Actinospica robiniae DSM 44927: one gene and its partner. The main gene of each other region encodes a partner of the protein of the gene in region 2 in a complex. Links are inferred from orthologs where the notes say so. Each region holds a gene or a part of one and is shown on either strand. Other genes may lie near its edges. The genes, in order: rpsG and tig.

Region 1 (10,712 bases), 210 kb from region 2 along the record:
CCGCCCCGCACACCAGCACGCCGGTCACCCACTCGGCCAGCCCGTCGCCCTCGGCCAGCCCTTCGGCCAGCGCCTCGCCCAGCGCCTCGCCGTCCGCGAGCGCGTCGCCGAGCGCACCGGCACCGAGCGTCACCCCGTCCGAGTCCACCTCGTCCTCGAGCGCGGACGGCGGCGGCGATTCCTCGCCCACGCCCACGGCCGGGGCCAGCCAGGCCGCCCCACCCGCGTAATTCCGGTGCAAGCAGGTCGCGGCGCATGAGAGGATGGCGCAGGCGCGGTGTACCGACGCGGCGAAACGTAAACCGGTCGTTTTGACCGGAAGGCGGGTGCGTCGGTAGGCTCTCGCCTGATGCTGGGGTACCCCCGGCTTTGCCCGTGTGCGCGCGTATTCCCGGGGCTTGACCCCAGGACCCTGCGATGGCGGACGTCCGGTAATGGACCGCACGGGGCTTGGTTGACTCCTCACGCGCTGTCTCGGCAAAGCGTGAGCGGGGCGACACACCCGACCTCGTGGGCGGGAGCAAGCGCTGCGAAGCCGGACAAACCCCCAGCACGACCCAGAGGCACCCGCGAGGGTGCGACATTCGCCAGAGGACGCCTGGCGGCCCGTACGACGTCTCCGGACGCCGGCGCGGGTCGGCCGAAGGCTTGGCTGAACGAAAGACGGAGACGTAGTGCCTACGATCCAGCAGTTGGTCCGCAAGGGCCGGCAGGACAAGGTCTCGAAGACCAAGACTCCTGCGCTCAAGGGCAGCCCGCAGCGGCGCGGAGTGTGCACGCGCGTGTACACCACCACCCCCAAGAAGCCGAACTCCGCTCTGCGCAAGGTCGCCCGTGTGCGCCTTTCCAGCGGCATCGAGGTCACGGCCTACATTCCCGGTGTCGGCCACAACCTGCAGGAGCACTCGATCGTGCTCGTGCGTGGCGGCCGTGTGAAGGACCTTCCCGGCGTGCGGTACAAGATCATCCGCGGCTCGCTCGACACCCAGGGTGTCAAGAACCGCAAGCAGGCCCGCAGCCGCTACGGCGCCAAGAAGGAGAAGAAGTAATGCCTCGTAAGGGTCCTGCCCCGAAGCACCCGGTCGTCATCGACCCGGTTTACAACTCTCCGCTGGTGACCGCGCTGGTCAACAAGGTCCTGCTGGACGGCAAGCGTTCGACCGCCGAGCGCATCGTCTACGGCGCCCTCGAGGGCTGCCGCGAGAAGAGCGGCACCGACCCGGTCATCACGCTCAAGCGGGCTCTGGAGAACGTCAAGCCGTCCATCGAGGTCAAGTCCCGCCGCGTCGGCGGCGCGACCTACCAGGTGCCGGTCGACGTCAAGCCCGGCCGCTCGAACACGCTGGCGCTGCGCTGGCTGGTCAGCTACTCCCGCGCCCGGCGCGAGAAGACGATGACCGAGCGGCTGATGAACGAGCTTCTGGACGCTTCCAACGGTCTGGGCGCCTCCGTCAAGCGACGCGAGGACACCCACAAGATGGCGGACGCCAACCGCGCGTTCGCGCACTACCGCTGGTAGTAAGGGGTATCGGCCGCCGACGGGTACCACGCGGCGGCGGCCTCCCGCCCCCCTGAGCATCAACCCCTCGACTCGCGAAAGTAGACGAGCCACCATGGCCACGAACGCCGCCGTAGACCTCGCCAAGGTCCGCAACATCGGCATCATGGCGCACATCGACGCCGGTAAGACCACCACGACTGAGCGCATCCTGTACTACACGGGCATGAGCTACAAGATCGGTGAGGTCCACGACGGCGCCGCCACCACCGACTGGATGGAGCAGGAGCAGGAGCGCGGCATCACCATCACCTCCGCCGCGGTGACCTGCCACTGGAAGACGGAAGACGTCGACCACACCATCAACATCATCGACACCCCCGGTCACGTGGACTTCACCGTCGAGGTCGAGCGCTCGCTGCGCGTCCTCGACGGCGCGGTCACCGTGTTCGACGGTGTCGCCGGCGTGGAGCCGCAGTCGGAGACGGTATGGCGGCAGGCCGACCGGTACGGTGTGCCCCGAATCTGTTTCGTCAACAAGCTCGACCGCACCGGCGCCGAGTTCCACCGCTGCGTGGACATGATCGTCAGCCGCCTCAACGCCATCCCCCTGGTGATGCAGCTGCCGATCGGTGCCGAGGCCGACTTCAAGGGCGTCATCGACCTCGTGAAGATGAAGGCCCTGATCTGGAACATCGAGGCCAAGCTGGGCGAGATGTACGACGAGGTCGACATCCCCGCCACGCACGCCGAGATCGCCGACGAGTGGCGCAACAAGCTCGTCGAGACCATCGCGGAGAACGACGACGAGCTGATGGAGCTCTTCCTCGAGGGCACCGAGCCCACCGAGGAGCAGCTGTACGCGGGCATCCGCCGCGCCACCCTCGCCTCGAAGCTCACCCCGGTCTTCTGCGGCACCGCGTTCAAGAACAAGGGCGTCCAGCCCCTGCTCGACGCGGTCGTGCGCTACCTGCCCTCGCCGCTGGACGTCCCCTCGATCGACGGCCACGCCGTCGGCGACGAGGAGGAGATCCTGCACCGCAAGCCCTCCGACGATGAGCCGCTGGCGGCGCTCGCGTTCAAGATCATGAGCGACCCGCACCTGGGCAAGCTGACCTTCGTGCGGGTGTACTCGGGCCGTCTGGACGCCGGCTCGCAGGTGCTCAACTCGGTCAAGGGCCGCAAGGAGCGCATCGGCAAGATCTACCGCATGCACGCGAACAAGCGTGAGGAGATCCCGTCGGTGGGCGCGGGCGACATCGTCGCCGTCATGGGCCTGAAGGACACCACGACCGGCGAGACGCTGTGCGACTCGGCCAAGCCGGTGGTCCTCGAGTCGATGACCTTCCCGGCCCCGGTCATCCACGTGGCGATCGAGCCGAAGACCAAGAGCGACCAGGAGAAGCTGGGCACCGCGATCCAGCGGCTCGCCGAGGAGGACCCGTCCTTCTCCGTGCGGACCGACGAGGAGACCGGCCAGACGATCATCGGCGGCATGGGCGAGCTCCACCTGGAGATCCTGGTGGACCGCATGCGCCGCGAGTTCAAGGTCGAGGCGAACGTCGGCAAGCCGCAGGTGGCCTACCGCGAGACCATTCGCCGCGTGGTGGAGAAGGTCGAGTACACGCACAAGAAGCAGACCGGTGGTTCCGGTCAGTACGCGCGCGTGATCATCAAGCTCGAGCCCCTCGAGGGCGACGGCGAGGGTGACAACGGTTACGAGTTCGTCAACGCGGTCACCGGTGGCCGTATCCCGCGGGAGTACATCCCGTCGGTGGACGCCGGCGCCCAGGAGGCGATGGAGTTCGGCGTCATGGCCGGCTACCCGCTGACCGGTGTGAAGGTGACCCTCCTCGACGGTCAGTACCACGAGGTGGACTCCTCCGAGCTCGCGTTCAAGATCGCCGGTTCGATGGCCTTCAAGGAGGCGGCCCGCCAGGCCAGCCCCGCGATCCTCGAGCCGATGATGGCGGTCGAGGTCACCACGCCCGAGGACTACCTCGGCGATGTGATCGGCGACCTCAACTCCCGCCGTGGCCAGATCCAGGCCATGGAGGAGCGGTTCGGCGCCCGGGTCGTCAAGGCCCTGGTTCCGCTGTCCGAGATGTTCGGCTACGTCGGCGACCTGCGGTCGAAGACCTCCGGCCGGGCCTCGTACAGCATGCAGTTCGACTCCTACGCCGAGGTTCCCCGGAACATCGCGGAGGAGATCGTCAAGAAGGCGCGCGGCGAGTAGCCCAAGCCGACCCACCTGATCAATCCATGCCGCCGGGGCATCCAGCCGTCCGGCACCGCACCAGTCCACAGGAGGACAAAGTGGCGAAGGCGAAGTTCGAGCGGACTAAGCCGCACGTCAACATCGGCACCATCGGTCACATCGACCACGGTAAGACGACTCTTACCGCGGCGATCACCAAGGTGCTGCACGACAAGTACCCGACGCTGAACCAGGCGTCGGCGTTCGACCAGATCGACAAGGCTCCCGAGGAGCGTCAGCGCGGCATCACCATCTCGATCGCGCACGTCGAGTACCAGACCGAGAAGCGCCACTACGCGCACGTGGACTGCCCGGGTCACGCGGACTACATCAAGAACATGATCACCGGTGCCGCCCAGATGGACGGCGCGATCCTGGTCGTGGCCGCCACCGACGGCCCGATGCCGCAGACCAAGGAGCACGTGCTGCTCGCCCGCCAGGTCGGCGTCCCCTACATCGTCGTGGCTCTGAACAAGTCCGACATGGTGGACGACGAGGAGATCCTGGAGCTCGTCGAGCTCGAGGTCCGCGAGCTGCTCTCCGAGTACGAGTTCCCGGGCGACGACGTGCCGGTCGTGCGCGTCTCCGCGCTCAAGGCGCTCGAGGGCGACGCCGAGTGGGGCGAGAAGCTGCTCGGTCTGATGGACGCCGTCGACGAGTCGATCCCGCAGCCGGAGCGCGAGACCGACAAGCCGTTCCTCATGCCGATCGAGGACGTCTTCACGATCACCGGTCGTGGCACCGTCGTCACCGGTCGTATCGAGCGCGGCATCATCAAGGTCAACGAGACCGTCGACATCGTCGGTATCAAGACCGTGAAGCAGACGACCACCGTCACCGGTGTCGAGATGTTCCGCAAGCTGCTCGACGAGGGCCAGGCCGGCGAGAACGTCGGTCTGCTGCTGCGCGGCATCAAGCGCGAGGACGTCGAGCGCGGCCAGGTCGTCATCAAGCCGGGTACGGTCACGCCGCACACCGACTTCCTCGGCCAGGCTTACATCCTGTCGAAGGACGAGGGCGGTCGCCACACCCCGTTCTTCAACAACTACCGCCCGCAGTTCTACTTCCGCACCACGGACGTCACCGGCGTCGTCACCCTGCCCGAGGGCACGGAGATGGTCATGCCCGGCGACAACACCGAGATGTCGGTCAAGCTGATCCAGCCGATCGCCATGGAGGAGGGCCTGCGCTTCGCCATCCGCGAGGGCGGCCGCACCGTGGGCGCCGGCCGGGTCACCAAGATCGTCGCCTAGTTGCCGCGGGTGTAGATCGAGAGCGCGAGCGCCCTCGAGATCACCTTCCAAAGCCGATCCCCGGCTCCCCCCATGGGGGGAGCCGGGGATCGGCTTTTTTGCGCCGGGCAGACGGTGGCCGCACGCGGCCGTCGCTGGCTGGTGACGCCCGCGTTCACGAACAAGAGGTCGAAGACGCACCCGGCCGGCCGCTGTCGCAGAGCCGTGATCAGCGCCTGTCTGTTGCGGTGGCCGCGCATGAAGGACAACGCTGCGGGCGCGCGGCAAAGCCCACGAGGCGATCCGAGTGCTGTCCGATCAGGCTTCTGAGCTCCGGGAGGCATTGTGAGAATTGCGACGAAACGGGCCAAGCGTTATCGCGAGTCTCAGCGCGGTCCGGGGCCGCACACCAGCGACACGTACTGATTCCATCGCACGGCCGCTACAGTTCGGCGACGAATTGTTTCTTTCAGCCCCCGTTCAGAGATAATTCACGCGGGGTGAAGAGGTTGATGGTGGAGCGGGAGGCAACGACATCATCGCGCGGCGACGATGGACGTCCCGTGCCCACTCCTGGCCATGGCTGACCGGATGGACCGACTTCCCGGGCCGTCCGAACGCAGCCGCGGACTCGCCGGCGAGATGCCGCGCGGCCGCCGCCCTGCCCCTGGTTCAGTCTTGTCAGCGCCCGCACGTGGGCGGCTGGCTTAGTGGTTGAGGAGATCTAGTGGAACTCTCCGTGGTCATGCCGTGTCTCAATGAGGCGGAGACCGTCGAGACCTGCGTCCGCAAAACGCTGACGTTCTTCCGTGAGCAGGGCATCGACGGCGAGGTGGTCATCGCCGACAACGGCAGCACCGACGGAAGCCAGCAGCTCGCCGCGGACGCCGGCGCCCGGGTCGTGCCGGTCAGCGCCAAGGGCTACGGCAATGCCCTGATGGGCGGCATACGCGCGGCCCACGGCACCTACGTGGCCATGGGCGACGCCGACGACTCCTACGACTTCGCCACCCTCGGCCCCTTCCTCGAGGACCTGCGCGGCGGCGCCGACCTGGTCATGGGCAACCGCTTCAAGGGCGGCATAGCCCCCGGCGCGATGCCGCCGCTGCACCGCTACCTGGGCAACCCGGTGCTCAGCTTCGTCGGCCGGCTGCTGTTCCGCAGCGAGATCGGCGACTTCCACTGCGGGCTGCGTGCCTTCAACCGCGAGTCGATCCAGCGTCTCGGCCTGCAGACCACCGGCATGGAGTTCGCCAGCGAGATGGTCGTCAAGGCCACCCTGGCGAAGTACGACATCCGGGAGCGGCCCACCACCCTCTCCCCGGACGGCCGCTCGCGCGCCCCGCACCTGAGCACGTGGCGCGACGGCTGGCGCCACCTTCGCTTCCTGATGCTCTACAGCCCGCGCTGGCTGTTCCTGATCCCCGGCCTGCTGCTGATGGCCATCGGCCTCATCCTCGGTGTCGCCCTCGAGTTCGGGCAGTTCTCGGTCGGCGGCGCCCACCTCGACGTGGACACGCTCGTGGGTGCCTCCGCGATGCTCGTCATAGGCTTCCAGGCGGTGATATTCGCCTTGCTGACCAAGGTCTACGCGATGGAAGAAGGCTTCCTTCCACACGACGGCCGGGTAGCGCGCATCCACCGGTTCTGGAGCCTGGAAAAGGGCCTGGCCGTCGGCGGCCTGCTGGCGCTGCTCGGACTGGCCGGGCTGATCGCCTCGGTGAGCCACTGGCACGGCGCCGGCTTCGGAAACCTCGACCCGCGCAACGAGCTGCGCATCGTCGTCCCGTCCGCGGCCGCGTTGATGATGAGCCTGCAGGCGATGTTCGCCTCGATCTTCGCCAGCATCCTGGGCATCCGTCACCACGCCGCCCCGGCCGAGCAGGAGTCCGAGCCCGCCGCGCCCGCGCCCGAGCGCGTCGGCGTCTGATGCGATCCGGCCGCGTCCAAGCACTCGAGTCGATGACGGCGGCGCCCTCGGCGCACGCCGGCGTCGGCGTACCACCTCTACCGTCGAAGTTGGTCCGCTGTGCTATCTGAACTGATCTCCCAGACTCCGGCCCAGAGCTCGCACGCCGAGGAGAACGAGCAGGCCGCGCCCGTCGACCTCAGGAAGGTCGCTCTGGTCACCTGCGTCACGTGGCTGGTGCTCCTGCCGGTGGCCTGGTTCGCCCCGAGGGCATTGCACATCGACCCGTTCTCGCTGCGCGGCACCATGCTTCCGGTCGCCGCGGCCGCGATCCTGATCGCCGTGGGGCTCGGGATCGGCCGCTGGCGCCCGGCCCACGTGTGGTCGGCGAGCGCGGGCATGTTCGCGGCCTGGGTCGTGTTCGCCTTGCGGCAGGCGCTCAGCGGCACGCCGTTCGGGTTCTACGGCATGACCGACGACATGGTCCGGATGGCCGCCTCGGCCACGCGCTACTCCGTCACCGCCGTTCCGAGCGACGGCATCGTGGCCGGCGTGCCGACGGAGTACCCGCCGCTGTATCCCTGGCTGGTCGGCCGGGCCTCGGCGATCACCGGTGTCCCGGCGTGGCAGCTGTTGCCCATGGCGGAGATCGCGGTCACCGCGATCGCGGTGCTCGCCGCGTTCCTGATCTGGACGCGGCTGACGCGCTCGGTCCCGCTCGGCCTCGCGGCGGCCGTCGTCGGCTTCGCCGTCTACCACAGCCCGTGGAAGGCGTACGAGCTGCTCTCCCTCGGCATTACGGTCGCGTGGTCGCTGCTGGTGCTGTGGCGTCCGCCGAGCGGTCGGCTGCACTGGGTGTCCGCGGGCGTGATCGGCGGATTCCTCCTGCTCAACTACCAGGGCTACCTCATGTACGCGGCGCCCGGGTATCTGGTGCTGGCCTTCGTGACCTGGCGGGCCTCGGCCGAGCGGCGGGGGTATGCGATCTACCTCGTGAAGGTCGTCCTGCTGACCGTGATCGTCGCCTCGCCGTTCCTCATCCCGCTGGCCTGGCAGCGGCTGACCGGCGGCGGACAGTACGTCGCCGACCTCTTTCCCGCGACCACCATCGCCGACGACTGGCTGCCGTTCCTGTCGTTCTCGATCCTCGGCGCGTTGCAACTGGCCGGCCTCGCCGGGATGGTGTTCGCGCGCTCGCGGAGGTGGTGGGCGTACCCGCTGCTGGTGCTGACGCTCGGCACGTACGCATACCGGCTCATCTACTCGGTCTACTTCGTCATGAGCGGCCACACCGGCATGATCCATCACGCCGCGGTCATGACCGACTACCTGTTCGCGGTGGCCGGCGTCCTCACCGTCGTGGACGGCACGGCCTGGCTGCTGCCCCGGGTCAAGGTAGTCCGGCCGCGCCACCTCGGTGCGATCGCGCTGACGGTCGTGATGGCGTGGACGGCCAACATGTGCTGGCAGGTGTGGACGCCCAACCCGACCGGCAGCGCCCTCACCGCGACGAGCACGAGCGGTCTGCAGAACCCGCTCATCCTCGCCTACACGCAGCCCTCGCAGAGCGGCCACCGCGCCCGCGACCTGAGCATCGACCAGACTGTGTGGTTCCCGGTCACCCCGATCCGCGAGTTCGTGGACTCGGTGCTGGGCAACGGTGCCGAGCCGTCCACCCTCTCGTACTCCGAGCAGATGTTCGCGTTCCAGCCGTGGCACGGCTACATCACCGTCGACCGGACGGCGACGATGTCGACGGTCAACTGGGACAAGCGTTACGCGCAGCTCGAGGCTCTGTCGCAGATCCCTGATCCGCAGCAGTTCGCCCGGTCCTCCGCGAACACTGAGTTCGGTGGCATCGACGTGTTCATTCTGCGCAAGAAGTCGAACGGCTGGGTGTTCTCGCCTGAGGACTGGTCCCAGAGCATCGTCTTCCAGCCCGCGCAGTTCAGCTCCGCGCAGTTCGTCGTCGACGACACGCTGCCGAACAACACGGTCGTGGTGGTGCGCCGCCCCTGAGGCCGATGGGACGCGGTTGCCGAGCCGGCCCCGGTCGTACCGGAGATCGCACACGTGGACAGGCCCTGCCAGAGCAACGGTTCCCGCTTCTGCGGGGCCGTGCTCGAGCAGGGCCTCGCAGGGGTGGAACCACGACGCGGCCGTCACCTGCGCGCTTCACCGGCGCGCGGGTGACGCTGGAGAGTGACCATCCGGTTGGCGAGGGTGACGGCAAGGTTGCTTCGTTGACCCTAATGGGTGAATGAAGTATAAAGATTCGACTGGTTGTTGGGGCCCACTGGGGTGTTATGCCCGATTTGCACCAGTGTAGAGGGAAATTTTCGCGTGTGGGCGGACTTCTGTCTGCTCTGTGTCAACCTGTGGAGTTGCGTGTGACCAGGGAGTTCGATTCTCCGCGGCTGACCGTGGTGGTACCGATCTACAACGTCGAGCGGTATCTCGCGGAATGCCTCAGCTCAGTGGAGGCGCAGAGCTTCCCGGACTTCGAGTGTGTGATGGTGGACGACGGGGCCACCGACTCGAGCGCCGCGATCGCCCGCTCCTTCAGCCTCCGCGACCCGCGGTTCCGTCTGATCAGCCAGGCGAACGCGGGGCTCGGCGCGGCCCGCAACGCCGGCGTGCGGGCGGCGCATCCGGAATCGGAGTTCCTGGTCTTCCTCGACAGCGATGACACCGTCCCCAACTACGCCTACAAGCTGATGGTGGACACCGCGCTGGAGACCGGCTCCGAGATCGTGTCCGGCAACGTGCAGACCTTCACGGTCTCCGGCGGGGCACAGCAGTCGCCGATGCACCGCAACATCATGAAGTCCACGCGGCTGACCACGCACATCTCCCGCGACCGCAGCCTTTTCTACGACCGTCTGGCGCCCAACAAGCTCTTCCGCTTCGACTTCTGGCGCGAGCACGGCTTCCGCTTCCCCGAGGGCGTCCTCTACGAGGACAGCCCGCTGACCCTGCCGGCGCACTTCGAGGCCAAGCAGGTCTCCGTGCTGGCCACGTCGGTCTACAACTGGCGGCAGCGCGAGCCCGGCGAGCAGCTGTCCATCACCCAGCGGCGCTTCGAGCCCAAGGCGGTGCGCGACCGTGTGTCCGCGGTGGACTCGTTCAGCCGTTATCTCGCCAAGCGGACACTCGAGGACAAGAAGTTCCGCGAGCACAAGGCCTACTACGACAAGATCGGCCTGACCAGCGAGATCAACGTCTTCCTCAAGCTGCTGCCGGAGGGTGACGCGGAGTTCCGGACCGCGTTCCTCGAGTCCGCCCGGCACTTCGTCGGCCAGGTCGACAAGGAGACCCTGGAGCGGCTGCCCGCGCTCATGCGGCTCAAGTGGCACCTGATCGGCAGAGGGCTGATGCCCGAACTGCTGCAGGTGCTCGCCTATGAGGCGAAGAAGGAAGTCATGCCGGTGGTGCGCGGGCTGCGCCACCGGTACGCGAACTACCCCTTCTTCGAGGACAAGGCACTGGACGTGCCCAAGTCGGTCTATCAGGTTGACCGCGAACTCAAGCTCAAGTCCAGGGTGGATTCCGTCGTGTGGCGCGACGGCAAGATCGTGCTCGGCGGCTACTCGCTCCTGCAGTGCGTCAACGTGCACGAGAAGCGCATGTCGGTGAAGATGATCGCGCTGCGCTGGGGCAAGTCGCGCAAGCTCGTGCCGCTGATGACGCACACCGTGCACCGCCCGGACGTGACCGCGGAATCCGGTCAGCCGCGCTACTGCTATGACTGGGCCGGCTTCGAGACGGTCATCGACCCGGAGCGGCTCAAGGTCGACGGCCAGTGGCGGGAGGGCA
Region 2 (10,904 bases):
GCACCGCCACGGCCGTGTCGCCCAGCATCGTCTCGGCCCGGGTGGTGGCCACCACGATGGCGTCCGCGCCCTCGCCGTAGCGGATCGAGACCAGCTCACCCTCGTCGTCGTGGTGCTCCACCTCGGCGTCGGACAGGGCCGTGAGGCAGCGCGGGCACCAGTTGATGATCCGCTCGGCCCGGTAGATCAGGTCGTCGTCGTAGAGCCGCTTGAAGATCGTCAGCACACTGCGGGAGAGGACCTCGTCGAAGGTGAACCGCTCCCGGGTCCAGTCCACGCTCGCGCCGAGCTTGCGGATCTGGTTGAGGATGGCGCCGCCCTTCTCCTCCTTCCACTCCCAGGTGCGCTTGACGAATGCCTCGCGCCCGAGGTCGTGGCGGGACTTGCCCTCCTTGGCCAGCTGCTTCTCCACCGCGTTCTGGGTGGCGATGCCGGCGTGGTCGGTCCCGGGCAGCCACAGCGCCTCGAAGCCCTGCATCCGCTTGCGGCGGGTGATCGCGTCCTGGATCGTCACGTCGAGGGCGTGGCCGAGGTGCAGCACGCTGGTGACGTTCGGCGGCGGGATCACGATGGTGTGCGCGGGCTTCGAGCTCGTGGCGTCGGCCACGAAGTAGCCCTCGGCTACCCAGCGCTCGTAGAGCTTCCCCTCTACCTCGGCCGGCGCATACTGCGGCGGCAAGGTGGCGGCAGCGGCTGCGCTGCCCTGGCTCTGAGAGGCGGAGGCATCGTTCACAAGACGATTGTACGGAGCCCGAGCAGACCGGTACGCATCCGTTATTGCCTACCGTGCCGCCCGGTCCGGCTGACGGGGTAGGTTCACTGCATGTCGTGGGGAGATTCGTCAGGACAAACGCCGTACGATCCGAATAATCCGTACGCCCAGCAGCCGTATCCGCAACAGCCGCAACAGCCGCAACAGCCGCAGCAACAGCCGCCGCAGAACCCCGCCTGGGGGCAGCAGGGCGGTTACCCACAGCAGCCGATGCCGGATCAGTCCGGCTACGGACAGCCCCCCGTGCAGCAGCCGTACCCCTATGACGCGCAGTCAGGCGGCTACCAGCAGCAGCCCGGCTACGGACAGCCGGCGTACGGGCAGCCGGAGTATCCGAACTTCGCGCCGCCGAAGAAGACCAACGGCACGCTGATCGCCACGGTCGTGGCCGCGGTACTCGTCGCCGGGGGCGGCATCACGGCAGCCGTCATGCTCACCGGCAAGTCGGGCACATCGAGCCTGACCGCCGACGGCCAGCCGAGCGCGACGCCCGGGGCGTCGACCTCCAGCTCGCCGAAGACTTCGTCGACCGACGACTCGTCGTCCTCGTCCAGCTCGCTGCGCATCCCGAGCAGCGTCAGCGGGCTGACGCTGCTCAACAGCTCGGACGCCAAGAGCGCGGTCTCGTCGATGCGCGGCGAACTGACCAAGTCCAACCTGTACCCCGACCCGGTGGTCGCGGCTTACAACGACGACGGCGACGACGAGGTCACCGAGCTGTTCGAGGCGCAGGCGATCTCGCAGCTCAGCACCGACGGCAAGGACAAGCTGTCGGGCTACGACCCGAGCTCCTTCGTCGCGACGATGATGAAGGGCTCTGAGATCAGCAACGCCGAGGACGAGGACACCACCGCCTCCGACGGCGCGCTCTCCTGCGGCAGCCGCAACGTCGACGACGTGGACGTGGTGTTCTGCTACTGGGACGACGACACCAGTTTCGGCGGTCTCGAGGTGTTCTACTCGGACTCCCTCGACGACGCGGCCACCACCGCCGACGAGATGCGCGCCGCCGCCGAGCAGGGCTGACCGGGCGTCAGGCCGTCGCGTCGTCGCGTCGTCGCGCAGTCAGATCATCTGTCCGTCAGGGCATCAGTACATCCAGGTCGGGCCATCAGGCCATCAGGTCGGCTGGAGAACGGGGCGCGAGGAGACGGGGCAGGCGTCCGCGGCGGGCCCGTGGTGGGGAGGGGCTGCCGACGGCGGGCCGGACCGGGTTGCGTGCGGGCAACCGGGTTCCGGCGGCTTCGGCACGCGCGCCTGGGCGCGCGGGGCGGGCAGTGCGGGCGTCGTGGCCGGGCCGGGGCGGGCAGCGCGGCGTTGTGGGCGCCGTGGGCACGCGCAAGTGGGCACAGCGGGTACGGACGGCACCGCGGGCATGCGCGAGCGCTGAGGCCGCTCAGGCGGGCTTGGAGCGGCTCAGGCCGACTTCTCCCGGGGCACCCGCGGGTTCGGCCCGCCGCGCAGCGGCGAGTCGCGCGGGATGAGGGTCGGGTTGGCCCGCTCGCGCACTGTCTCCGCGGTGATCAGGACCTGCGCGATGTCCCGGCGCGAAGGCACGTCGTACATGATGGACATCAGCACCTCCTCCATGATCGCCCGCAGCGCGCGCACACCCGTGCCGCGCAGGATCGCGAGGTCCGCCAGCGCCTGCAGGGCGTCCTCGGAGAACTCGAGCTCCACCCCGTCCAGCGCCATCAGGTGCTGGTACTGCCGGACCAGGGCGTTCTTCGGCTCCACCAGGATCCGCCGCAGCGCCGCCGTGTCCAGGTTGCGCACGTGCGTGATCACCGGCAGCCGGCCGATGAACTCGGGGATCATCCCGAACTTGATCAGGTCTTCCGGCATGACCTCGGCGAACACGTCCTGCGCGTCGAGCTCCGCCCGGCTGCGCAGCTGCGCGCCGAAGCCGATCCCCTGCTTGCCCACCCGCGCCTGGATGATCCGCTCGAGCCCGGAGAACGCGCCGCCCACGATGAACAGGATGTTCGTCGTGTCGATCTGGATGAACTCCTGGTGCGGGTGCTTGCGGCCGCCCTGCGGCGGGACCGCCGCGATGGTGCCCTCCAGTATCTTCAGCAGCGCCTGCTGCACGCCCTCGCCGGAGACGTCACGGGTGATCGAGGGGTTCTCGCTCTTGCGGCCGATCTTGTCGACCTCGTCGATGTAGATGATCCCGGTCTCGGCCTTCTTCACATCGAAGTCCGCCGCCTGGATCAGCCGGAGCAGGATGTTCTCCACGTCCTCGCCGACGTACCCGGCCTCGGTCAGCGCGGTCGCGTCCGCGATGGCGAAGGGGACGTCGAGCATCCGGGCCAGGCTCTGCGCCAGGAAGGTCTTGCCCGAGCCGGTCGGGCCGAGCAGCAGCACGTTGCTCTTGGCCAGCTCCACCGTCTCGTCCCGGTTGGCCCGGCTGGTGTCGCCGGCCTGGATCCGCTTGTAGTGGTTGTAGACGGCCACCGCCAGGGCGCGCTTGGCCTCCTCCTGACCGATCACGTACTGATCGAGGAACTCGCAGATCTCCCGGGGCCGCGGCAGCTCCGACCAGCGGTGCTCGGCCACGCCGGCGAGCTCTTCCTCGATGATCTCGTTGCACAGGTCGATGCACTCGTCGCAGATGTACACGCCGGGTCCGGCGATCAGCTTCTTGACCTGCCGCTGGCTCTTTCCGCAGAACGAGCACTTGAGCAGGTCGCCCTCACCGATGCGTGCCACGGGGTGGTTCTCCTTCACGGAAAGACGAAGAGACGACCGGGGTGCCCTGTTGTGGATGACTCGCTTATCTGAAGGTACCGCTTCGCGGGCCCCTGCGGGGCCAGGCGGGCCCGGACCACGCCCGGACCCGCCTGCGCGATCACCCGTCAGGCCCCGCTCGCCAGCGCTTCCGCGCGGGTGGAGAGGACCGAGTCGACCAGACCGTAGTCCAGCGCCTCCGCCGCGGTGAGGTACTTGTCACGCTCGACGTCGGCGCGCACGTCCTCCTCCGTCTTGCCGGTGTGCCGGGCCAGCATCTGCTCCATCGTGGTGCGGATACGCAGGATCTCGGTGGCCTGGATCTCCAGGTCGATCAGGTCCCCGCGGCCGGTCTCGGTGTACGGCTGGTGGATCAGGATCTTCGAGTGCGGCAGGGCCATCCGCTTGCCCTTGGTGCCGGCCGCGAGCAGCACGGCGGCGGCCGAGGCGGCCTGGCCGATGCACACGGTCTGGATGTCCGGCTTCACGAACTGCATGGTGTCGTAGATCGCCGTCAAGGCGGTGAACGACCCGCCGGGCGAGTTGATGTACATGGTGATGTCCCGGTCGGGGTCCATCGACTCGAGCGTGATCAGCTGCGCCATGACGTCGTTGGCGGAGGTGTCGTCGATCTGCACGCCGAGGAAGATGATGCGCTCCTCGAACAGCTTCGAGTAAGGGTTGTGCTCCCGCAGCCCTTGGCTGGTGCGCTCGATGAAGCTGGGCAGGATGTACCGGGCGTTGGGACTGTGCGCGGAGGAGTGCCGCGCGTCCAGGCCGGACGGGTGAGACATGTCAGTGTCCTTCTCTCTGGGCGGGCGGTCAGGCCTCGGCGGCGGCGGCGTGCGCCGAGGAGGTGAAGATCTCGTCGATCAGTCCGTAGTCCTTGGCCTGCTGGGCGGAGAACCAGTGGTCGCGCTGGGAGTCCAGCTCGACCTGATCGAAGGTCTGCCCGGTGTGCTGGGCGGTCAGCTCGAGCATGCGGCGCTTCATCCGCAGCAGCCGCTCCGCCTGGATCTTGATGTCCGAGGCCGTGCCGCCGAGCCCCGCGGAGCCCTGGTGCAGCAGCACCTCGGCGTTCGGCAGGGCGTAGCGCTTGCCCGAGGTGCCCGCGCTCAGCAGGAACTGGCCCATCGAGGCCGCCATGCCCATCGCCACCGTGGCGACGTCGTTGCTGATCAGCTGCATGGTGTCGTAGATGGCCATGCCCGCGGTGACCGAGCCGCCCGGGGAGTTGATGTAGAACCAGATGTCCTTGGTGGGATCCTCTGCGTTGAGCAGCAGCAGCTGGGCGCACAGGGTGTTGGCGATGTCGTCGTCCACCTGCTGGCCGAGGAAGACGATCCGGTTGCGCAGCAGCCGGTTGAACACCTGGTCGTTGAGGCCGCCGGGACCGTCCAGGCCTGCCATCCGGGGTGAGTGGGAGTTCTGATTCGTCACGTCGTCCACCTGTTCAGCTCTAAGGTGCGATCCTCAGCGGCTCTCGCCGCGATCCCTAATGGGAACGACCCTAACCCGTGCCGGATGATCGGCAGCGGATTAGGGTCGCTTGTTCGCTCTAGGCGTAGAAGATTGGGCCCTCGGGAGGGTCGCTCACTGTCCACGTCGGGCGCAGAAGATGGGGCCCTCGGGAGGGTCGCTCACTATCCACGTCGGGCGCAGAAGATGGGGCCCTCGGGAGGGTCGCTCACTGTCCACGTCGGGCGCAGAAGATGGGGCCCGGGAGGACCCTCACCGTCCACGCTGAGCGCAGGAGAGCAGAGCAGCTCTCTCCCTGGAACTCCTACTCGTGCGCGTGCCCGAAGTGCTCGTCGCCCGGGGCACGGCCGAAGGCGTCGGTCTCCGCGGCGGCGAGCTCGGCCAGGTCCACCACGTTGCCCGAGGCGTCCTTGACCACGGCGGCGTCCAGGATCTGCTGCAGCGCCTTGCCCCGGCGCACCTCGCCCACCAGGGCGGGGATCTGGCCGGACTGGACCACGGACTGGGCGAACTGGTCCGGGCTCATGCCGGAGCCGGCCGCGCGCCGGATCAGGTGGTTGGTCAGCTCGCCCTGGTTGACCGAGAGCTCCTCGGCGTCGGCCAGCTTGTCCAGCACGAACTGCGCCTTCATGCCGTCGCGCACCTGCTTGTCGAGGTCGGCGGCGAACTCCTCGGCGGTCTGCTCCTGCAGCTTGAAGAAGCCATCGCGGGTCATCCCGGCGGCCTCGATCTGCTGGTCGAGCTGCTCGTTGCGCCAGGTGATCTCGGCCTCGACGGCCTTGGCCGGCAGCGGGAAGTCGAGCTGCTCGAGCACGGCCTCGAGGACCTTGTCCCGGGCCTGCGCGCCCTGCTCGAACTTCTTCGACTTGGCCAGCCGCGCGGAGACGGACTCACGCAGCTCGTCGAGGGTGTCGAACTCGCTCGCGAGCTGGGCGAAGTCGTCGTCCAGGGCGGGCAGCTCGCGGGTCTTGACCGAGCCGATGACGACCTTGATGTCGGCCTCGTCGCCGGCGTGCGAGCCGCCGACCAGGGTGCTGCGGAACTCGACGGTGTCGCCGGCGGCCTTGCCGAGCACGGCCTCGTCGAGGCCGTCGACCATGTTGCCGGAGCCGACCTCGTAGGAGACGCCGGTGGCGGTGCCGTCCTCCAGCACCTCGCCGTCGATCGAGGCCTCGAGGTCGAGGCTGACGAAGTCGGCGTCCTCGATCGCGCGCTCGACCCCGACCAGCGAGCCGAAGCGCTTACGCAGGCTCTCGAGCTGCTCGTCGACCTGCTCGTCGTCGACGGCGGCGTCATCCACCTCGACTTCGAGGCCCTTGTACTCGGGCAGCGTGAACTCGGGGCGGATGTCGACCTCGGCGGTGAACTTCAGCTGCTCACCGTCGGTCAGGTCGGTCACCTCCACGTCGGGCCGGCCGACGACTTCGAGCTGGGCCTCGGAAACGGCCTTGCCGTACAGGTCGGGAAGGGCCGAGTTGATGGCCTCCTCGAGCACCGGGCCGCGGCCGAACCGCTGGTCGATGACTCGCGGGGGCACCTTGCCCTTGCGGAAGCCCGGCACGTTCACCTGCTCGGCGATCTTCTTGTACGCCGCGTCGAGGCTGGGCTTGAGCTCATTGAAGGGAACCTCGACGGTGAGCCGGACCCGGGTCGGGTCCAGATTCTCGACGGCGCTCTTCACAGCAGTGGTCTCCTCGTTGGGACTTCGGTCTTGGCTGCAGGCGCCGCGCCGGACGTCGGCACTAGGGAAGTGCTGGCACTGGCCCACGCCGGCGGGCGGCTGATCCGCACGCCGATACCGCACCTGCGCGCCCATCGTACCCCGCGGACCCCCCGGGGGTGATAAATGTGCAGATCACAGGAGGCCGGTGCGGCGAGAAGCGCCGATCCCCCGCCTGCGCGCCCGTTCCGCCCCGCCCCGGCGGAGCGGCGAGCACGTGCGGTGGAGGTAGATGCAGGAGTCGGGGTGGCGGGATTCGAACCCACGGCCTTTCGCTCCCAAAGCGAACGCGCTACCAAGCTGCGCCACACCCCGGCGAGCGAAGCGTACCCGCTCCGACCCCCACGCCGCACCCGAGTTGCCGCAGCCGGAATCCTGGCACGGGCCCGCGTCATCATGTGGCAAGATAGGCGTGCGCACGCGGACGTAGCTCAATGGTAGAGCCCTAGTCTTCCAAACTAGCTACGCGGGTTCGATTCCCGTCGTCCGCTCCATGGACCCCCTCGGCGAGGGGGTCTTTTTGCTGGTCGGGGTGTGCCTCACGTGGGGTGCACCTGCGGTCGGCTTGTCTCATCAGTGGACGTTCTTAGGCAGTTCAATCAGCCGTCGCGGACCATACGCGAGCCAGAATCAGCCTCAGCCTGCGCCGGCCCGTCGTTAGGATCATCGGATTTGGCGCTGCGCAGCCGGCCGGGCCGATGACTCTGGCCGAGCCTGGGTGACCGTGAGGAGAGGCTATGCGCTTTCTAGCCGGATACGAGGACCACTTCGCGAGGGCGAGGTGATCCCGCTGGTGGACGGCGGGCACCTTCTGGCACGGGAGGGCTCTTGGCCGCTGAGAGCCTGGGTCCCGGCACAGGGGGTTGTGACTCTGAGATGGGCTCGCCCCACTGAGGGTTCTCCAACGAGCCGCCGCGGTTGGGGTGCGAGCCAGCGGTGGAAGGCTTGGGGGTTGTCGCCTTGGCCCGATGGCGTTGTTGAAGCCCGCGTGTTGGCGCGAGATGCTTGGCCCCGTGGGGAGACAGAAATCTGATGTGCACCCTGACAGGCGGGTAGTCATCGGCCTGGCGAATGCTGGGTTGTGGACCACGCTTCTCGACCAGTGGTCGGTAAAGGGCGCCGTCGGCGGACTCGTGGCCGGGGCTGTGTGTGTGACGGGCTACCTCGGCTGGCTCTACGGGCGCGACCGCTATGAGCGTTGGGTCGTGGATCGGCACGCTTACCGGCCCAAGGATCGTTAGGGCCCGCTGAGAACGCAGCCCTTTGCCGCTCGCGCGTGAGTGCGCGGCGCGGTCTCGTGGCGGGCAGCGCTTGCGTGCGCTGCTCGGGAGCCGGCTTGTAGCTTGGGCCGGTGGATCTGAGCGCGTATGTGGGCTGCGAGCTTGGCGCGGTCGCCTTTCTGAATGATTGGCGCGGATCGTGGGCACGGGTGGGGTTGCACCGCGGGCCCCACCTGGTGGGGACCTTGGTCTTTGAGGGTGTGGGGATGTTCGTGATGGAGGACAGCGAGACTGTCTTCGTCGATGAGATATCCGTGCTTGAGTTGCCGCGCGAGGGCCGGTGGCCGGACGCGGCGCGCCACCTGATTCACCATCACAACAATGTGAGCGAGCAGGTCTGGGTGGTCATCAACGCGATGGGGCCTCGTATCGAGGTGGTTGCCGAGTCTCTCAGCGTCGAGCAGCCGCCAACGGAATGACATTCAGGCCCTGCCTGTAGGCCCGGTGATGGAGCGTTCGAGCCGAGTTTGGCCGCTTCGTGAGACTCCGCGTGGCCTCTCGGACCGCCGGTTCTCCTCAGGCTGTGGACAAGCAGAAGGTGCGCCCGCCGCTTCCGTGGGCGCACGTTGGACGGGTGGATCCGAAGCCTCAGGCTCAAAAGGCGGTCGCAGTGCAGATCACAGTGCAGTGGATCACTACGTCCTGGACGAAAAGCTCGCGAGGCGGTGACGCGGTTCAGCAGTGCCGTGGGAATCCGAGATTGGTCGTACCGGCTCGACACTTCAACGTCGCCTATGGACCTGTTGACCGAGATGTGTTCTTGTCCGTTCCGACCGTACTGGTGGATGAGCGCGGCCCTGTTCGCTAGCGCGCGCTGGCCTTGGAGCCTGTGTAGCCAAGCCAGATCACGGAGCAGCTGGCTGTCCTGGCCGTACCGGTCGACGAGATACCCGATGGGCTGCGACTCCGGGGCGGCACGCCGATCAGCGACTTGCGTGGATGGCCGGCTGGTGGCTGCAGGACTTGCTCTCCGGGCAGCTCGACCTGAACCTGAGCGGAGACTTGCCTGACGCGGCCACCGAGCTATCCGCGTGGCTTCTCACGAGGACGAGCGCGAGCGCGAGAGCGAGGACGAGCGCGAGCGCGCAGGCACTTCGCAGGGGTCTGCGAGGTCTCTCGGACTCCCGATTTCGGGTGTCCGAGAGACGGGCCCACTCGCCGCCGGGCCTAACGCGTCACACGCCACCGGCCGAAGCTGAACGCCTCGGACCGTGCGCGGATTCCGGCGGCGAGTTCGCTGGGCCAGAGGGTGCGCTCCGAGAATCGGGCGCCCCGGATAAGCGCGCCGGATGCGTGCATGCATGAGCGAAGGTTCGCGCCGTCGAGATCCGCGTCGGTCAGATTCGCGCCCTTCAGGTTCACGCGGGTCAAGTCCGCGTCGGTCAGCACTGCACCGGTCAGGTCCGCATCGGCGAGGTTTGCGGCGGCCATGATTGCCTGAGTCAAGTTCGCACGTTCCAGCCGTCCGCGGGTCAGATCCGCATGAGACAGGTTCGCGTTGGTGAGGTTCGCTTGAGTCAGGTCCGCTTGGGTGAGGTCTGCATGGGTCAGGTCAGCGCCGGCCAGGGCTGCGCCGACCAGGATCGCGTTCGCCAGCTTCGCCTCGGTCAGCGTCGCGCCGGCCAGGCACGCATCCGTCAGGTCTGCGAGGGTCAGGTCCGCGGAGGACAGATTCATGTAAGGCAGGTTCGCATCGCTGAGGTCTGCGCCGGCCAGGTCCGCGTACGCCAGGGTGGTCCCGCCCGGGTCGACGAGCTCGACTAATCCGCCCGCGAAGACACTGCTCAGGGGGGCATCGAACGCCGGTTTCGAGTCGGCCCGCCGGAGGCTTCTGGCACGGCGCGCCTGCGCCAGGCGGGCTATGAATGCCGACAGGCCGTCAGTGGACACTTTTGCAGCCTCCGTATAACGCCGAGTGAAGCGATCCGGCTCTCTCCGACTCCCAGGCAGCCATAGTGCAGACGGTAGAGCACGCGCGCGGCAGAGGCCCTTGCTCGCGGGCGGGCGCAGCTTGTGGCCGGAGTATCCTGACGACATGACTCAGGGGGCAGATATAGTCGACCGGCGCCCGAGCGCGGACGGGAAGCCGTTGTCGGCTCGGGGCAAGGTCTTGATAGTTGGCATCAGCGCGGTACTCGGGGGTCTGGCGTGGTTGAGTTGGCGGTGGAACGGCGCCGTAGTCGGCGTGCCGGTCGTGATCGGCTTTCTCCTCGGCGCGATCTACCGCCTCACCCGGCCGTGGGGGCGGGCGACCTCTCGGCGGCCCGCGTGGGACCGGCTGGTCAGCCTCCTGTTCGCGGGGGCCGCTGTTCTTTGCGGGAACAGTCTCTGGGGCTCCCCTCGCCTGTCGCCTGGCCAGCTCGATCGGACAGCCGTCTTCTGGATGGCTGGTATGGCAGTAGTCACTTGGGCTCTGGAGCGACGGGAAAGACGGCGGATGCGCTGAAGGTGAACGGGGGCGGATCGTTGGAGTCAAGGGCTGGCGCACGCCCGTACGCTGGGGCACACTTGGGCGCCGGGGACCGGATAGCTCAAGGCATTGATCACCGCGAGTCGCTCGGGGGCATCGGATGCACCGCCCCCGTCGGGTCAGCAGGAGTACCAACCGCGAACAGGTGGCTGCGGGGGCCGTGCCATGGGGCGGGGCTTCGCGCGGCCTGCCTAGAAGGTAAGGAATCGATGAGTCAGACGCCCAACCAGGACCCGTGGTCCACGCCGGCCCAGGGTCCGCAAGACGCGGTGCCGCTGCCCTTCCAGGGCACGCTGCAGGCGCCGCCGACCGGATCGGGCTACGGCTACGGCGCGCCGCAGATGGACGCGCCGGCCGGCATGTACTTCGACCCGAAGTCGGGGCTCATGCTTCCGCAGGGAGTGGAGCTCGCCGGCTTCGGCCGACGGATCGGCGCCTACTTCCTGATGCTCC

What was found.
Region 1: the proteins of tig (region 2) and rpsG are in contact, whole or in part, in a crystal structure (PDB 3GTY), measured with the Thermotoga maritima proteins. The link is inferred for Actinospica robiniae DSM 44927 from one-to-one orthologs. Residues at the interface, in WP_004081061.1 of Thermotoga maritima: Glu122, Val124, Val129, Leu130, Tyr133, Glu188, Gly259, Ile262, Tyr263, Glu266, Ser270, Glu273, Gln274, Glu277, Arg308, Gln311, Ile312, Ser315, Tyr316, Glu325, Arg329, Arg336, Leu363, Phe366, Trp367, Arg373, Leu377, Arg381, Leu384, Glu387; in WP_004081843.1 of Thermotoga maritima: Lys34, Lys52, Lys55, Glu59, Arg62, Gln63, Glu66, Asn67, Lys69, Val71, Arg95, Ala109, Lys110, Lys111, Gly112, Arg113, Pro114, Glu117, Glu121, Ile124, Ala125, Tyr127, Asn128, Asn129, Thr130, Gly131, Lys135, Asp139, Arg142, Met143.

What each region holds. Positions count from the first base shown.
Region 1 is NZ_KI632511.1:5,409,065-5,419,776, reverse strand. The notes cover bases 1-2,783. They hold rpsG (30S ribosomal protein S7), read left to right. Parts: upstream 1-1,048; coding sequence 1,049-1,519; downstream 1,520-2,783. Other genes in these bases: fusA (elongation factor G), read left to right, coding at 1,614-2,783; rpsL (30S ribosomal protein S12), read left to right, coding at 675-1,049; ACTRO_RS22930 (protein kinase), read left to right, coding at 1-230. Outside these bases: more of fusA, read left to right, coding at 2,784-3,734; tuf (elongation factor Tu), read left to right, coding at 3,815-5,008; ACTRO_RS22900 (glycosyltransferase), read left to right, coding at 5,733-6,917; ACTRO_RS22895 (arabinofuranosyltransferase), read left to right, coding at 7,017-8,915; ACTRO_RS22890 (bifunctional glycosyltransferase/CDP-glycerol:glycerophosphate glycerophosphotransferase), read left to right, coding at 9,287-10,712.
Region 2 is NZ_KI632511.1:5,206,073-5,216,976, forward strand. The notes cover bases 4,475-7,449. They hold tig (trigger factor), read right to left. Parts: upstream 6,663-7,449; coding sequence 5,286-6,662; downstream 4,475-5,285. Other genes in these bases: ACTRO_RS21930 (ATP-dependent Clp protease proteolytic subunit), read right to left, coding at 4,475-4,912. Also shown: ACTRO_RS21910 (valine--tRNA ligase), read right to left, coding at 1-733; ACTRO_RS43665 (hypothetical protein), read left to right, coding at 983-1,798; ATP-dependent Clp protease ATP-binding subunit ClpX, read right to left, coding at 2,189-3,484; ACTRO_RS21925 (ATP-dependent Clp protease proteolytic subunit), read right to left, coding at 3,631-4,296; more of ACTRO_RS21930, read right to left, coding at 4,325-4,474; ACTRO_RS21955 (hypothetical protein), read left to right, coding at 8,053-8,400; ACTRO_RS21960 (pentapeptide repeat-containing protein), read right to left, coding at 9,149-9,871; ACTRO_RS21970 (RDD family protein), read left to right, coding at 10,661-10,904. UniProt on the Bacillus subtilis protein: Involved in protein export. Acts as a chaperone by maintaining the newly synthesized protein in an open conformation. Functions as a peptidyl-prolyl cis-trans isomerase.